4 regions of the Candidatus Enterococcus lemimoniae genome follow, and region 2 is predicted to be linked to each of the others. Evidence: riboswitches for the same ligand, from Rfam matches in the RefSeq annotation. Region 2 holds a riboswitch; each other region holds the start of a gene.

Region 1 (4,341 bases), 710 kb from region 2:
TTATAATGTATTCTACCATAGATCTTCGGGAAACTCAAATATACGTTATTAAAACGCGATTAATCTCGATACATTTTTTACTTTTCACCAAAGAATCCTACTTCACTTTTTTATTCTTTTGCTTTACTATAGATAAGAAGATTCGAAAGGAGCACCACTATGTCCCAAACTCAGGTAATCAAAGTAACCAAAGATACAATAAAAAAAATGAACTCATTCTACGAGAAACATCGTTTAAATCGACACGTTCCTTACTCTGACTTTGTTGCCAAAGTTGGCAACACAACGATTACAGCCTATACTTCTGGCAAAATTGTCTTTCAAGGTCCAGATGCTGAGAAAATAGCTGCTAAATGGGGGCAGCCTACTCAAAGCAAACAGTCAGCTTCACCTTCCAAAAAAAGCAGTACACTTCCGGCAAATTTCAGTCAGCTTTCTGTTTTAGGGAGTGATGAAGTTGGTAATGGTAGTTATTTTGGACCGGTCACTGTTTGTGCGGCCTATGTCGATAAAACCATGGTGACAAAATTAAAAGCTCTTGGCGTAAGAGACTCAAAAGAGCTTACTGATCCTCAAATCGTTCAGTTATCATCTGTTATTAAAGAGTTGATTCCTTACAAACTTCTGATCGTAGAGCCAGAAAAATACAATCAAATCCAACCAAAATACAATGCAGTCCATATGAAAGTTGCCTTGCATAATCAGGCAATCCACTTACTCTTAAATGAGCTTGCACCGACGAAACCAGAAGCAATCTTGATCGATCAATTTACGCCAGAAGCAAACTACAAAAAATATGTACGAAATGAACAAAATCAAGTCAGTGAGAAGCTTTATTTTATCACTAAAGGGGAACAATACCATGTGGCGGTAGCAGCGGCCTCGATCATCAGTCGTGCGGCGTTTTTAGAGGAATTAGATAAAGAATCAAAAGAATTAGGCATGAAAGTCCCATCAGGAGCTGGAGCAACTTCGGATAAAGTGGCCGCAAACGTTTTGGCTAAAGGTGGTATGGAATTATTAAGTAAATATGTAAAACTTCACTTTGCTAATACAGAAAAAGCAAAAAAAATTGCTGCCAAAAGATAAAAACAACCCAAGACAGACTAGAAATCTATCTTGGGTTGTTTTTATCTTATTTACGTTGTAGCTATGTCATTTATCATTTTAAGATTAAGAAAATATAAAGTTAGTCATTAAATAGCAACGAGCAATCAAGCAAACAAGAACAGCCAGATTCCCGTCAAATCAAAATACATGTTGCTCTTTACTTCTATACTTATAAAAAAATTAACCTTTACCCAATTGACTTCTCCTTAAATATTCACTATATTTAAGGCGATCTAAATAACTTGTTAGGTGAGGCTCCTATGAAAACACAGGCTACTGCTCAAAAATGTCGAAAGACAGGAATGGGTAGGACAGGAATTGTCGAATTAAGGCTTTTCACAAAGTAGCTAAAAGCTCTGCTTTTTACGTTTCATAGTGCTAAAACTCAACGATGAGAATGATGAGAAAGCTCTATTTGTGCTGAAATCAATCCCCCTTCGCTGAGTTATTTAAGCGAAGTTTTTTTGTTTTGATAAATAGTGACAGTGTATTCTATAGGTTTTGGGGGTGAAACTAGGTTGGAATAAAGGAAATTCGAGCAAGCTACTCTATTTTTCTTTATCAAGTAAGTAAGACACTTCATTGTTTACAGCAGAAAAAACTTTTTTAACGACATCTAAGTCGATTCCTAATGCACACTTTATTTGATGATCAATAAAATGATTAGCGAGGAATAAAAAATGAATCAACCAAAACGTTTATCCAAATTACATTATTTAGACTTTTACATCCTAACCCCATACTTTATTCTTTGTATTATCGGGATTTTAATGGTTTACAGTTCTAGCTCTTATCACTTATTAGACAGCAATCTTGGAACAGCTAGCAAAGCCATCAAACAAACAACTTACTTTCTTTTTAGTTTAATTTGTATGGCATTTGTTTATCGAATCAATTTAAATGTCTTTCGCAAGCCAAGTATTATCAGCCTTTTACTTGTATTGACCTTCTTAACGTTAGTGACCTTACCACTGATTGGTACTAGCGTTGGCGGCGCTAAACGTTGGATCAACTTAGGAGTGCTATTATTTCAACCCTCCGAGTTAGTTCCACTAATACTGATTCTTTATGTTGCAGCTCACCTTGCGAAAAATGATCGTTTAGTTCCCTTTTCATTCAAAAACCATCAGCGTTCACTATTGATTTGCTGCTTCTTCATGTTGCTAGTCGCACTTCAACCTAATATCGCCGGGGCATCCATGATTTTTATTTTGGTTTCAGTTTTGTTTTTATCAAGCGGTCTTTCTCCGTTGTTTATGTCACTTTCCCTACTTGGTTTTGTCGTAATAAAACGCTTGGGAACCGTCCTTTTGCTTTCCATTCCAACTGACTGGATGCCTGAAAAATTCAGTTATTTAGTTACTCGTTTTGAGGTCATGCAAAATCCTTTTATCGATCCAACGGGTAAAGGTTTTCAAACATCCAACGCTTACTACGCAATGCATAATGGCGGTTTCTGGGGACGTGGTCTTGGCAACAGCATTCAAAAAAAAGGCTATTTGCCCGCAGCAGATACAGACTTTATCTTTGCAATTTGTATTGAAGAGCTGGGATTAATTTTTTCTTTGGGGATTTTATTTTTAGTTTTCTTCATCGCCGCTCGCTTGTTCCTTTTAGCTATAAAATCAAAAAATCTTTATTATTCTTACCTTTATATTGGTTGTGGCACCTTGATTTGCCTTCAAGTTGCTGTAAATGTCGGTAGTCTTTTAGGCTATATTCCAATGACGGGACTGACTTTTCCTTTTATTAGTTATGGTGGATCTAGCTTGCTGATTCTGAGTACGACACTAGGCATTGCGTTAAACGCCCGAGGCTCAGAAATTCGAGAATGGGATCGCCAACGAGGAGAAAACGTATGAGAAAAACAATCGCTAAAACTAACGAACCCGTAAACTACGCCCTCCTCTTACCCGTTTTTCTTTTGATACTCATTGGTTTTGTTGCACAGTATGGCGCGTTCTATGCTGATCCGACTGTTGAATCTATTGCTCCATTATTGAAAAAGCAGCTTTTATGGACTATTTTAGGAATCGGGACAATGTTTGTTACGATGATTATCCCCATAAAATATTTATGGAAATTAACACCCATTTTTTATGGTTTATCGCTGTTTTTATCAGGATTGCTTATAAAATTTCATGACCCAGTTATGGCTGCTGCCACCGGAACCAAACGTTGGCTCAGATTGGGCCCAGTTTCGTTTCAACCATCAGAATTTATGAAGCTTGGCTATATTTTGATGTTAGCCTACATCGTGACAAGAAGAAGACAACATCCTGCAAGCTCCTCTAGTTTAAAAGAAGATTTTCGCTTACTGGGTGAATTATTTTTGGTTAGTTTGCCCGTTTTGGCTTTGATGTTTTATCAAAAAGATTTTGGAACTAGTTTAGTTTTTATATCCATTTTTCTCGGCATCGTGCTGGTTTCCGGCTGTTCTTGGAAAATTTTGAGTGTTGGCTTTGGTCTGATAGGAATACTTGGCGTCAGCGGTATTTTATTGGTGTTGACTGAAAGAGGGCAACGGATTCTTTCGTTCTTACATTTCAAACCGTACCAATTTAATCGAATTCACGCCTGGCTCAATCCTTTTGAATATGCGGATTCTATTTCATTTCAGCAAGCACGAGGTTTGACCGCTATTGGTTCAGGTGAGCTGTTCGGAAAAGGACTGACAAACTTGCAGATTTATGTACCTGTGCGAGAATCAGATATGATTTTCACTGTAATTGGGGAAGCTTTTGGTTTCGTCGGTACTTGTGTGTTGATTTTATTATTCTTCTATCTGATTTATCAGATGTTGATCTGTACATTACATGCAAAACGTGAATTTTATGCCTATATTACCACTGGTGTTATTATGTATTTTTTATTTCATATTCTTGAAAATATCGGTTCCAATATTGGTTTACTACCACTGACTGGGATTCCTTTACCTTTTATTAGTCAGGGGGGAACTGCTTATTTGGCTAATTTTATTGGGATTGGTTTGATTCTTTCGATGTATTATCAGAAAGAAAAAAATGAAATTGAGCCGTGATGACAATATAAAGAGCTGAAACGCTATACAGCATTTCAGCTCTTTATCTATAGAAACAAACGTGGACAATCATTTACTTCTGATTTATTTGTTTATTTTTCAATGTCTCAATCAATTCTCTTGCCTCTTTAAGGGTAGTTGCTCTGGGGTCAGTTGATGGATTGTCTTCCCGAATTGTATTGCCACTTTCA
Region 2 (4,341 bases):
AAATGATATTCCAGTATAATTTTATCTTGTGTTAGCGTGCCTGTTTTATCCGTACATAGGACATCGATTGCACCAAAATTTTGAATCGCATTTAAGTTTTTAATCACCGTTCCTTTTTTAGCCATACCTGTTGCACCTTTGACTAAGTTGGTCGTAACGATCATCGGTAACATTTCTGGTGTCAACCCAACGGCTACGGATAGGCCGAACAAGAAGGCTTCCATCCAATCCCCTTTTGTAAAACCGTTGATTACAATAACAGTTGGCGCCATCAATGCCATAAATTTAATAAACAAGAATGACGTTTTGCGAATGCCTAATTCAAAACTTGTTTGTACCGGTTTAGTAGACAATGATTTGGCCACATCTCCAAACAGTGTACGATTTCCAGTGGCAATGACCACGCCTTCAGCACTTCCGCTTATAACGTTGCTGCCCATAAACACAAGATTCTCATAACTCGTTTCATTGCTATCTTTAGTAATGATTGCCTCTGCCCGTTTTTCAACAGGATAACTTTCCCCCGTCAGTGCAGACTGAGAAATAAATAAATCTTTAGTTGCAATCAAACGAATATCCGCTGGAATCATATCTCCTGCTGACAATCTGACAATATCTCCACACACAATATCTTCCATAGGAATTTCATCATATTTATTTTTCCGTTTTACCGCTGCGGTGACTTTAACCAATGATTTCAATTTTTCGGCTGCTTGATTTGAGCGCACAGATTGAATGAGTGTCATCGTCCCACTGATCAAGACCATAGTGAAGATAATACCACTACCGAAATAGTCACGATCTTCCGGTGCAGCGATAACCACATCTGTAATAAAAGACATAATTCCTAAACCAATTAAAACAAGGGTAAACGGTGTAATATACGCTTTTAAGACTTCTATGAATAAAGGTGTTTTTTTCCCGTAGGAAATAGTATTGTCTCCATATTCATCTCGAGCCATAACTGCTTGAACTTCAGATAGTCCTTTTTTTGATGTTTGAAATGTTTCAAAAATACTTTCAACTGTTTTTCTAGCCATTAAGCCATAATCTATCTCTTGAATTGCTCTTTTTTTTCTTTCCATTTTGTTTCCTTCTCTCCAAAAAAATCCACCATGATCCTGCGCCAATACCTAAACGCATAACCATTTTTCCTAGTGTTTTTACATTGCTCCCTATTTGCAGGGGCTCGGAGAAAAAAGGGCACTAAAAACAAATAGATAATAATAATCGACTCCTTTTTAGTACAACTCTTTCCTGTGACCCCTGTTGCCTCGAACTACTGTCATCCATTTGTTTTCAACTCCCTCTGATTTGTAAAATGTCTTATGTCTACCATGCGTTTTTTAAATACTTTTAAGAGTAACTCGTCTTCTTGATAGGCATCCATCAAACTAACATAGCCTAATTTTTCATAAAATCCCCAGGCCTGCTTTCGACCCGTCAAAAAAATAGTGGCATAGTTTAAATTTCGAGCAACTTGCTCAGCATAAACGATTAATTTCTTTCCCAACCCTTGACCTTGAACGTCTGGACTTAGTGCAACTTGTTTTATTTGTATACAGTTTGAATCACAAGGATGCAAAAGAAGAGTGCCAACCACACGATCCTCTTTTTTGATGACTAAGTGAATATCGTGTTTTTCTTCTACAACAGATTTCGTTAGAAAGGGTTTGCCTGCGCTTGCTTTTAATACTTGATTGCGTAAGGCTAATGTTTCCCGATAAATAGGACTATCCCATCTGATTAAAGTGAACACTGTTTTACCATGATTCTTCCTCCTTTGATAATTGATACACTTCCAATACCTCTTTGTTTTTTGATAACTGTGTAATGATCTCTTTCATGGCCAATTCACGATTCGAATTTGGTTCGATTTCTACCTGTAACTGGACATTATTTCCTGCAAGATCCAGACACAAAAAATGACAAAAGGATAAATAGTAGCGGTCTAGCTGTGTCATCATTTCTGTTCGTAATGCGAGTTCCGCAGTTGATTTTCCAGTGACGATCAAAAATGAATTTTTCATTTTCACTTGCTCTTCTGGTCGATAACTCTCCGTCATTTGATCAAATCGTTGCGAAGCAAAACGAATCACACTATTCACCAGCATGATAACGATGGCGGCTAAAAAACCTTCTTTAATAAAACCGGCGCCGATCATTGCACCCACTGCTGCCGTACACCAGAGAGTCGCAGCCGTATTTAGCCCGGTCACACTAAACCCATCTCGCAAAATAATTCCTCCTGCCAAAAAGCCAATGCCACTAACAACTTGTGCAGCAATCCTTGTTGGACTTGTTTCCGTTGTGATCATGGTAGATATGGACACAAAAAGCATAGCGCCAAGTGAAACCAAGCTCATTGTACGTACGCCGGCTAATTTTTTTCGCCATTGCCGTTCAATACCAATTAAACTACCTGCTAACAAGCTCATTGATAACATCAATAAAAATTCATATACATTCCCCCTTGACGATTATTGAACATAAAATCCGATTTTCTTAGACGCAAAAAAAGTGACTTTTCGCACAAAAACTCCGCGAAAAGTCACTCTACATTCACCAAAAAAAAGCATGACAAATTAAGACATTGATCTAGTCGTTGAGTTTTGGCACTATACAACGTAAAGACAAACATCTTAGCTACCTTATGAAAAGCCTTGTATTCGACAATTCCTGTTCTACCCATTGGCGTCTCTCGACATTTTTGGGCAGTAGCCTATGTTTGTATAGGAGCCTCACCTAACAAATCATATTTTATATTCACTAACAAGTTAACAGAAGAAGAAATTATTGTCAAGTAGGATTTTGGTGGTGGGTGGGAAATTGTTGTTTATTTAGGTCTCAATATATTTTTTGATATCGGTAGTAGTTAGGGAAGAATTAATCAATATTACTATATAATATAAAGATTTTTAACGATCGATAATCTATGAAAAAAGTTTCAATTGAACATCACTCCTTACTTTAGTACTTTTTAATTTTATGTATTTTTTTACATTTAGTTTATATAGCGGAAACAAAAAAAGCTGAGCAAGTCCTGATTCTGAACATTACTCAACTTTATGATAATTTACATTTTATTTAAGTTACTTTTGACTCGTTCAGTCCCTTTATCTTCTAGAATCGCTTAGTTTAAAATGTTACACGTCAAATTCTCTACAGTTACTGTTTAGCATCTGTCCCATAATGATATTTGAGTTTAATACTAGAAAATAACTAAAATGTTACATGTTCTTTTTATAAATGATTCATCAAGAAAACAGTTGCTAATTTAATAATCCAAGCTAATGCACCAAAAAACAGGGTAAATACTAATACTATTAGTATTCTTTCTCCAAAATATTTTTTTGATCTCGTTGCTCTCTCAATTCATCTAAGTTAGACTTCCCTTCAGAAAAAGCAATAATCTCTTTGTACGTCTTAATATTATTTTTCTTTTTCAATTTTTCTATCTTAACAGCGTAATACATTGTTATGGCCGAAAGAAGTAAAAAGGGAATAAATCCCATTACCTTCCAAATGATAAGACTTGGCACACCTATAACAAGTGTCAAACCTAAAAAAATGATCATTCCCTTTGTGCTTTTATCCATTGCATCATCATTTACTATATTTTTCATTTTGTCTACATCTCCTTTAACTAGTTCATCTAGCGAGATATCAAAAAGAATACTTAAAGCAATTAAATTATGAATGTCGGGATAATTTTTATCGTTCTCCCATTTCGAAATAGTTTGACGCGTAACATATATTTTTTCTGCTAATTCTTCTTGACTTAATCCATTGAGTTCACGATTTTTTTTTAATTGCTTGCTAAAGTTCATTCTGCACCTCCTAGTAAATTTAGAATATCTCAAAATCAGCTAATTGTCTGCTTGTTATGAGTTACATTACCCTTTAAACTAGTGTATATATTTGTTTACATCATAGTAAAGATGCATTTCAACCTTAATAGTCTGCGTAAATTATGTTAAATCAAAAACTACTTGAGTATACTCTGTTTTATTTAGACCTATTAATTATGAGCTGGAGTTCTATTGATGTTGTTCATAATAACCAATCTTCTTTTAATTAGATAAAGATCAGTTACACCAAACCAAATGAACTGATTTTGTATAGATAGTTTAGGAACATGATTTCTACTACTAAGCAAATCGCTTTATTTTCTAATAAGGGTTTCAATAATGATAACCAATCACTTGTATTCATGTTCTCTCCTATAAACATGTTATTTTAGTACAAACTAAAGCTCACCTTGAATTAACTTAACTGATTCATTTTCTTGCCAAAGCGCTCGGTCACCAATCACATATAAACGATACTTGGCTCTTGTCA
Region 3 (4,341 bases), 960 kb from region 2:
TTCCAGACAAATTGGTATTGACACGTGAATTAACGAACCTGATCCATGATTACTTAGATCAAGGAGGGAAAATTTTAGCTACCCACTACAGCGGTCTAGTTGAGGGTCAACAATTTAGTGAAAGTTGGGGTGTTCACTATCAAGGAGAATATCAATCAGAGCCAATGTATGGTTATTTTGATGCAAACTTCTTTTCTAAACTGCCTCAAGGTGAATTAGTTTTACATGGCAAAGGACTTGTAGTTACCCCTATCACGAGCGTCGTAAAAGGAGTTGTGGCTGCACCACTTGTGGAACGAAGTTACCAACATTATTATTCTCATTTTCAAGCACCTGTTGGTCAAAAAACAAGTAATCCAGCAGTTACGGTAGCTGCGCAAGTAATCTATTACCCGTTTCCACTTTTTGACATGTATAAAAAACAAGGGGTAAAAGCATACAAAGAGTTGATTTTAGCTGGAATTGATTTTCTTTTAGAGGGAAGAAAACTAGTCAATAGTGACTTACCAACTTCAGCAGATGTAATATTGAACCATCAAGCGATTGAAAAAAGGATTATTTTAAATTTGCTACATTATATTCCAGAACGACGTGCATTAGATTTAGATACAATTGAAGACAAAATTCCATTATATAACCAAACTGTTCAATTGGATGTATCATTGATTGCGTTGAAGTTAGCTTTAAAAGAGTGTATGGTTGAAAGTCTTGTTCAAGTAACAGCTCAAAAGGAGTTGCCATTTGACATGATTGAAGGAAAACTAGTTTTTGATGTATCGAAGATTGATGGATATGAAATAATTGCCTTAACTTACAAATAGAAAGATGTGACAAATATGGATGGATTAGAATTAACAGCTTTTAATATTATCAGTACAGTAGGAACCGCTAAATCAAAAGTGATGGAGAGCATGGACTATGCAAGAAAAGGAAAATTTAAAGAGGCAGAACAGCTGATCAATGAAGCTAATGAATCATTACGAGCTGGAGAAAAGGAGCATTTTACTGTAATCACACAAGAAGCAAAAGAAAAAAATGTTGAACTTACACTGCTTTTTATGCACGCAGAAGATCAGTTGATGACAACTGTTGTGCTTAGAGATGTTGCAAACGAACTTCTAGAAATGAATAAAAATTTTTATGAATTAAAAAATCTAGTGGAAGAGTTAGCAGGAAAATGATGACACTATTAGGTGTAATAGCAGGTGTCTGTACCAGTATTTCATTTATTCCGCAAGCTATCCAGACAATCAAGACGAAACAAACGGAAGGGATTTCCCTAATTACGTACATTATGTTTGTCATAGGTGTGTTTTCATGGGTGATTTATGGGGCTTTAAATGGAGATATTGCCGTTTTACTGACGAATATTGTGACACTTATGCCCTGTTCTATTATTTTGTATTTGAAATTACAAGCAGTGAATGGTGTAAATAAAAAAGAGACTGAACGCAGTTAAATCTGTGTTTTAGTCTTTCTTATTTCTTTAGCATCTACTAACATGGCTTATGTTTAATGGTAGAATGAAAGAGTAGATTAGAAACTGATGAGTAAAATGAATTGGAAGTTTGGCTAAGGCTGAAAAGGAGAGTGACATAATAATGGCATACGAAGAAGATTGGTATATGAGACAATTAAAAATGGTCGTGTTTAATCCTTTTAAGAAAAGTTCAGCAGATCAAGTTATGCCAATGATTATGGTGATGGATGAAGGAACAGGAGAAAATTATTCTGTTCCAATTCAAAGTTATCTATCAGAGCTGATTTTGAAACAAGAAGTGAATCAAGCTGAAAATATCTTGTTTTTAGAATCTAAAAACATGACAAATGAGCAATTTGTGGGTCTTGGTAACTGGTTTTATGACCTCGTGGAGGAGTTATCAGATGAAGAGTTAACAATGGCTAATTTTTCAAGAACAGAAATCGCTCAAGGGAGAGCAGAATTAGCCTGAGCAATAAAAAAAGGTATTTTTGAATTATTTCGTTTTCTTTTGACAATTAGAAAAATATGAACTATGATGAATAAGGATTAAGAACTGAATAATTGTTAGGTGAGGCTCCTATTTGGACACATGCTACTGCCGCGAAAGAATCGAGAGACTCTTAGTTGGTTGAACAGGAATGATCGTGAAGGTCATTCATAACGTAGCTGATAAGAAATTATCTACGCCCTATAGTGCTAAAGCTCAACGATAGAGAAACTTTTATTTAAGTTGCTATTTTAACGCACACTCTATTGTTTAGTGTGCGTTTTGCTGTTTAACACAGATTGCGGAGCAATCTGATGTTAAACAGTACAAGGCGACTGAAAGGAGAGTTGTGACCTTTGTATGAATCACAGCGACTGGCTCCGCCAGAGCTGATGATGGACAGTACTTGGCGACCAAAGGGAGCGAAGTTCCGCAAAAAGAAACAAGCGGTCAGAAGAAAAACAAAAGCCCCATCTAAAAAAATCCATCGTTCCAAAATAAACAAAAAGAGAGGAAGAGCCGTATGGAAGACCCCAGTCATTCGAGAAATAAAATAAATGTCCCCTTCATCTTAGAAACGATGGAATTGAAATAACCTTTCTTTTCTCCTTCTAGATAAGATGAAGTGCAAGGAGGAAAAGAAAATGATGAATAAAAAAATAGTAGATTTAAAAAAAGCTACAAAAGATCAAGAGTTAAAAAAACTAGCAATGTTGTCTGAACGAGAATTAATGATGGAGCTTCGGACTTCAGAAAAAGGTTTATCCGAAGAAGATGCTAAACATCGATTAGAAGAATATGGTCCCAATGAAGTTTCTGCACAAAAACCAACACCAGCAATTATTATGTTTTTAGAAGCATTTAAAGATCCATTTGTTTATGTATTAGCTTTATTGATGGTTGTTTCAGCAGTTACAAAAGATTTTGAAGCAGCCCTTGTGATGGGGATCATGATTTTAGCTAGCGTTATTATTGCTTTTATTCAAGAATATCGCTCTCAAAAAGCAAGTTTGAGTTTAAAAGAACTTATTGAAAATACAACTGCTGTGACACGTGCTGGTCAAATAAAAGAAATTCCGATGGATGAAGTTGTACCAGGAGACATTGTGACTTTGGCGACAGGCGATATGATCCCAGCCGATGCGGTGTTGATTTGGACAAAAGATTTATTTATCAATCAATCGTCATTAACTGGTGAATCAATGCCAGTTGAAAAATTTGTAGATGCAGGGATCGATAAAAATTCCGAATCTGTTGCAGCCTTAGATATGCAAGATTTAGTCTTTATGGGAACGGATGTATTAAGCGGACAAGGAAAAGCGATTATTTTGAAAACAGGACAAAATACTTTCTTTGGCGACATTGCTAAAAATGCAACGACCCAACGTGGAAAAACGTCTTTTGACATCGGCTTGACCAAAGTCAGTAAGTTTTTGCTAAGAATGGTCATGATTCTGTTTCCGATCGTATTTTTGATCAATGGGATCACCAAAGGCGAATGGAGCGAAGCATTTTTCTTTGCAATTGCTGTTGCTGTTGGGTTAACGCCTGAAATGTTGCCAATGATCGTAACCAGTAATTTAGCTAAAGGCGCATTAAGTTTATCTAAGCACAAAGTAATCGTAAAAGAATTACCATCTATTCAAAATTTAGGCAGTATGGATATTCTTTGTACAGACAAAACAGGAACGATCACAGAGGATAGAGTTGTTTTGGTTCAACATCTAGACCCATTAGGTGAAGTCAATGATCAAGTTTTAGATATGGCCTTTTTAAATTCTCATTATCAAACAGGCTGGAAAAACTTAATGGATATCGCTGTAATCAATTTTTATGAAGAAAACGATAATCATAGTCCATATCACTCAGTGACTAAATTAGATGAAATTCCTTTTGATTTTTCTCGTCGTCGTTTAACGGTAGTCGTTAATGCAGATGGTCATCAATTGATGATCACTAAAGGTGCTGTCGAAGAGATGGAAGCTGTTTGTACACATGCTGAAATCAATGGTGAAATCGTCCCCTTAACACCAGAGCTACAAAAAAGAATGCGTGAAGTAAATATCCGAATGAATGAGCAAGGGATGCGTGCTTTAGCTGTTGCTGTAAAAAAAGATGTTCATAGTGAGGCCATTTACAGTGTAGAAGATGAACACGGAATGACGTTGATCGGTTTTATGGGCTTTTTAGACCCGGCAAAAAAATCAGCGATCACCGCAATCAAATCATTGCATGAACATGGCGTTAATGTAAAAGTGTTAACTGGTGATAATGATATTGTTGCCAAGAAAGTCTGCAGTGATGTTGGGATCGAAGTATCACATGTAGTGCTTGGAACAGATATCGATGATATGTCAGATGAACAAATGAA
Region 4 (4,341 bases), 510 kb from region 2:
GTTTCAGGTTCTTCAGGTGTAACTGGTGCTTCAGAATCTTTAGGTTCTTCTGGAGTTACAGGCGTGTCTGGCACGTAGTATGATTGTAAGCCAAATTCTGCTTTTACATACCCTTTAGTGATCAAAATAACTTTAAGATGTAAGTCTTTTTGATACGTCATTTTTTGTAATAAGTTGACTAATTTGTAATAATTTCTGCCAAAATCTCTGGCGATCACAGTAGCTTCTGCAGAAGAATAACCAGCAGCTTCCCATGTGCTTGCTTTAACCAATTCATTGTAAACAGATGCTACATTTGAAAACCTGTGTACTCTAAGATATCCGCTTTATTGAATAAAGTGATTGTCTTATTGTAGTTTGATTCCACTACTGTTGCTGCGTCCGCAGTGTTTGACACTACTGCCAAACTAGCTGAACATAAACTGATTGCCAATCCTGCAACCATCATACCTTTGAAAAATTTCAAAAAAAATACCTCATCCTTTTTACTGCTATTTTATAAACAGTAGTATACCTATATTATTATCCAAAGAAAATATAAAGTAAATATATATGATAAGTTTATCATAATGTTTAAAATATAATTGTTTTTTATTAGATGTATCTGAATAAGAAAATCAAGTTACTAATTTATTCGATCATTATTTTTGCTATAATATGTAAGGATAAGAACTAAAAATGATGTGTGAAGGGATTTGTAATGATGAAGAAAGCAACAATTACTAAAACAGTTGATTTGTTGGATGGAGGCTGTAATGTTTGTGGCATTATTGAGAATGAAAATTATATTTTGACGATTGATGAGCAGGAAATTCCTTTAGAAGAGCTGACAGTCAACGCATTGATCACAGCGATTGTTTTGAAAAATGGATATAAGCGGAAATATGAGACGGATGTTATTGATGATTATATTTTGTATATAAAAGAAGGACATCAAGTTAGACTTAAGGAAGAGTATAATTTCCTGATTTATTCAAGTGATACAGCAAAAGTAGAAACGCAAGATCAAATAGTGGATGAAAAACAATTAGTTGAAAAAGTGAATGAAATCTTAGAAACGTTATTCAAGCTAGAAGAATTAGAGTTTTGTTTTTAAACTATCAAAAAGGAGTTCTTGCTAATTGCTGTGAGAACTCCTTCTTGGTATTTTTATTTATAAGTATTCTGTTTTTATTAATCTATTTGAAAATAATCAGACATCATCAATTTTTCAAACCGCTCTTGGGATGCAGCAATAGTTTCATCATGATCATAAATCAATAATTTAAAGTCTTCGGTTTTAGGAATATGTCTGAACGTTTCCGATTCTACCAGCAAAATGATTTGTTGACAAAGCCAATCAAGTACAGTTTGGATAGCTTCTTCATCTTCGACCCAATCATCAAATAAATGAAGAGAAGCAAACCGTTGATTTTCATCCCAGTCACCAGTAGTGTATTTCATCGTTTCAAGTTGTTCTCGGTCGTACCCTTTTTCTGTATAGTATTCAGTTGTTTCTTGCCAAAGGTCAACAGTATTGATACAAAGGTTGATTTCCCCTTCTTCATAGATATTACAGTCTAAGGCAAATGCATAAAATGTTTCATCAGAATGATCCAATAAATAATTATCAATACTATCTGTTAAAAAGCTAAAAAAGAATTCTTGTTGTTTCTCTAAAAAGTTTTCCATGGGCTCCTCCAAGCGTTTCGTCTCCTAAACATTGAAACAGATAATAAGAAGAAAGTCTATCTAAAGTTGTTTTTTAAGAAAATATAAAGATTTTCATCGTGTAAAATTTTAGGTAGTTTAAATCATATACATGGTAGCTCTGAGTGTAGAGTAGTTTAAGTCTAATAACACTATCGTGCATAAGGCAATTATATAAAATTTAATTTGACTTTGTGATTCGATACGCTTATAGTTTAAAATGAATTAAATACTTGTTAGGTGAGGCTCCTATATAAACATAGGCTGCTGCTCAGAAATGTCGAAAGACAGGTGCGGGTAGGACAAATTTCGTCGAATTAAGGCGTTTTTCAAAGCAGCTAAAAGCATAGCTTTTTACGTTATATAGTGCTAAAACTCAACGAAGAGAAGATCAAGGTAAGTTGTAAATAAATGGCATAAGTCCATGTGTTTGCCGCTTCTAATCTAATCCCTTCGCTGAGTGTTCTTGGTGAAGGATTTTTCTTTTATCCCAGAATCCATTTAAGCGGCAGAAAGGAATAACTCATGAAAAAATCTGTAAAAATAACGATCATTACCTTACTCTCCATTTTGCTTGTAGTGGTGAGTGCAGGCTGTTATGCAGCTGTATCATTTCAAACAGCGAAAGAAAAAAGTGAAGCAAACGTTTCTAGTAAAAACCAAAATTTTACTGGCGATGAACAAACGCGTGATAAGGAATTGACTGTAATGGTCGTTGGGAATGATTCTAGAGATGACGATGAAGACCAGGGACGTTCAGATACATTGATGGTAGCCCATTATGATGGTAAAACGAAACAACCAAAACTAATCTCGATCATGCGAGACAGCTACGTAACATTTCCTGATGGCGGACAAGATAAAATCAATGCGGCCTATGCATACGGCGGAGCGCAAATGACCAAAGATGTCTTAAAGACAAATTTTGATTTGCCAATCAACTATTATGTAGTGATTGACTTTAAAGAATTCAGTGATATTATTGATGAACTTTATCCAAAAGGCGTTACGATCGATTCTGAAAAAGACATTAATCTCGATGGTGTAGATATCCTTAAAGGAAAACAAACATTGCACGGAAATAGTTTATTACAGTATGCTCGTTTTAGAATGGATGAAGAAGGCGATTTTGGTCGAATCAGACGTCAGCAACAAGTAATGGACGCTTTAGTGGAACAGTCGAAAGATTTGATCCCAATTTGGGAATTACCTCAGGTTGCAGGGAAAATGGTCGGAAAAATCGATACAAATGTGCCGACAAGTTTATTGATCGATTTAGCAAAAGATTTTCTAACTGGCAACGTAAAACCATTAAAGTCATTATCTGTTCCAGTAGAAGGATCATGGAATTTCAATGATTATACAGAATCCGGTAGTGTGATTGAAATCGATGAGCAAAAAAATGCTGAGGCTATCAAGGATTTTATGAAAGATAATTAGAATAGGATTGAGGATGGAACAAAAGTGATGTCGCTTTTGTTCCATCCTTTTTTCGATTAAAGATAAGGCTATTTCTATGCGTTGGCTTCAAGCTTGTGCTATTCTTTAAGAAAACGGTTTATTTACTTAGAAGGAAGGGTTTGCTATGAAAGTTGTGATCATAGGAGCTTCATTTGCTGGAGTCTCTGCGGCTTTAGCTATCAGAAAAAAACATCCAGAGGCTGAAGTTATTTTAATGGATAAGCAGCAAACAATCGGCTATTTACCTGGCGACATCAATCTTTATTTTAATGAGACAATCAATCCAATCGAAACGGCTCAATTTATTTCAGAACAAGAGTTAGTAGATCAGGGACTAACGTTATTGTTAAATGCAGAAGTTGTTAGAATAGACGCAAAGCAACATATTATTAACTATGAAAAAGAAGCACTTGAGTCGTTTATCTCATTTGATAAACTTATTTTAGCAACAGGCTCTAGTCAATGGTCGCAAAATATTCTCGGCAGCGACTCAGATAAAGTATTGAAATATAAATTTTTACCTGGTGTGCTACAAGCAATCGAGCAATTAGAAAATAGCCGCAAAGTAGCGTTGATCGGTGGTGGCCAAATTGGAGCTGAAGCAGCCGATACTTTGTTGAAAAAAAATAAAGAAGTCCATCTCTTTGAACGTATGGATTATTTGCTATTTAAATATTTTGATGAAGAAATGATCCAGCCAGTTCAAGCGGAAATGGTGGCACGCGGAGTTGTCTTTCATTTTGATGAGACCGTAGAAAAAATGACTGACATAGATGAAGGACTTGTGATAGAAACGAAGAAGTCCCAGTTATTATGTGATAGTGCTATTTTTGCGATGAATGTTCGACCCGATTTACGTTATTTAGACGAACAGATTCGGACGCATATAGATGGTACCATTTTTGTGAATGAATATTTGGAAACCTCGCAAGTAGATATTTTTGCTATTGGTGACTGCATTCAAGTGCCTTACAGCTTATCGAATGAATCGTTTTATATTCCCTTAGTAAATAATGCGGTTAGGTCAGGTTTGGTGGTCGCACAAAATTTAGTCGAACCTACAACACCATTTATAGGATCGATTCGCACGATTGGGACTAAGCTTGTTGACCATTATCTAGCAAGTACAGGATTGACTGAAGCGGAAGGGTTATTTTATGAGCAGCCAATTTCAGTTGCTCATGTTCAGCA

What was found. A riboswitch is a leader RNA that binds a small molecule or an ion and turns the genes downstream of it on or off. The one in region 2 is predicted to bind magnesium.
Region 1: another riboswitch for magnesium. It lies ahead of A5866_RS01135 (FtsW/RodA/SpoVE family cell cycle protein); the one in region 2 lies ahead of A5866_RS04540 (MgtC/SapB family protein).
Region 3: another riboswitch for magnesium. It lies ahead of A5866_RS16945 (hypothetical protein); the one in region 2 lies ahead of A5866_RS04540 (MgtC/SapB family protein).
Region 4: another riboswitch for magnesium. It lies ahead of A5866_RS06985 (LCP family protein); the one in region 2 lies ahead of A5866_RS04540 (MgtC/SapB family protein).

The regions. Positions count from the first base shown of each region.
Region 1 is NZ_CP147248.1:225,927-230,267, reverse strand. It holds gene rnhC (ribonuclease HIII) at 160-1,089, shown strand; M-box (ykoK) riboswitch at 1,345-1,514, shown strand; gene A5866_RS01135 (FtsW/RodA/SpoVE family cell cycle protein) at 1,791-2,972, shown strand; gene A5866_RS01130 (FtsW/RodA/SpoVE family cell cycle protein) at 2,969-4,150, shown strand; gene A5866_RS01125 (hypothetical protein) at 4,224-4,341, opposite strand, start outside.
Region 2 is NZ_CP147248.1:937,676-942,016, forward strand. It holds gene mgtA (magnesium-translocating P-type ATPase) at 1-1,085, opposite strand, end outside; gene A5866_RS04535 (GNAT family N-acetyltransferase) at 1,286-1,759, opposite strand; gene A5866_RS04540 (MgtC/SapB family protein) at 1,764-2,438, opposite strand; M-box (ykoK) riboswitch at 2,591-2,760, opposite strand; gene A5866_RS04545 (helix-turn-helix domain-containing protein) at 3,327-3,830, opposite strand; gene A5866_RS04550 (hypothetical protein) at 4,093-4,215, opposite strand; gene A5866_RS04555 (DEAD/DEAH box helicase) at 4,250-4,341, opposite strand, start outside.
Region 3 is NZ_CP147248.1:3,545,921-3,550,261, forward strand. It holds gene A5866_RS16925 (alpha-amylase family protein) at 1-821, shown strand, start outside; gene A5866_RS16930 (PTS lactose/cellobiose transporter subunit IIA) at 837-1,181, shown strand; gene A5866_RS16935 (SemiSWEET transporter) at 1,181-1,459, shown strand; gene A5866_RS16940 (DUF6483 family protein) at 1,602-1,952, shown strand; M-box (ykoK) riboswitch at 2,037-2,205, shown strand; gene A5866_RS16945 (hypothetical protein) at 2,327-2,527, shown strand; gene mgtA (magnesium-translocating P-type ATPase) at 2,591-4,341, shown strand, end outside.
Region 4 is NZ_CP147248.1:1,451,798-1,456,138, reverse strand. It holds gene A5866_RS07005 (hypothetical protein) at 1-272, opposite strand, end outside; gene A5866_RS07000 (hypothetical protein) at 290-466, opposite strand; gene A5866_RS06995 (DUF4809 family protein) at 701-1,096, shown strand; gene A5866_RS06990 (hypothetical protein) at 1,174-1,671, opposite strand; M-box (ykoK) riboswitch at 1,915-2,083, shown strand; gene A5866_RS06985 (LCP family protein) at 2,215-3,129, shown strand; gene A5866_RS06980 (FAD-dependent oxidoreductase) at 3,275-4,341, shown strand, end outside.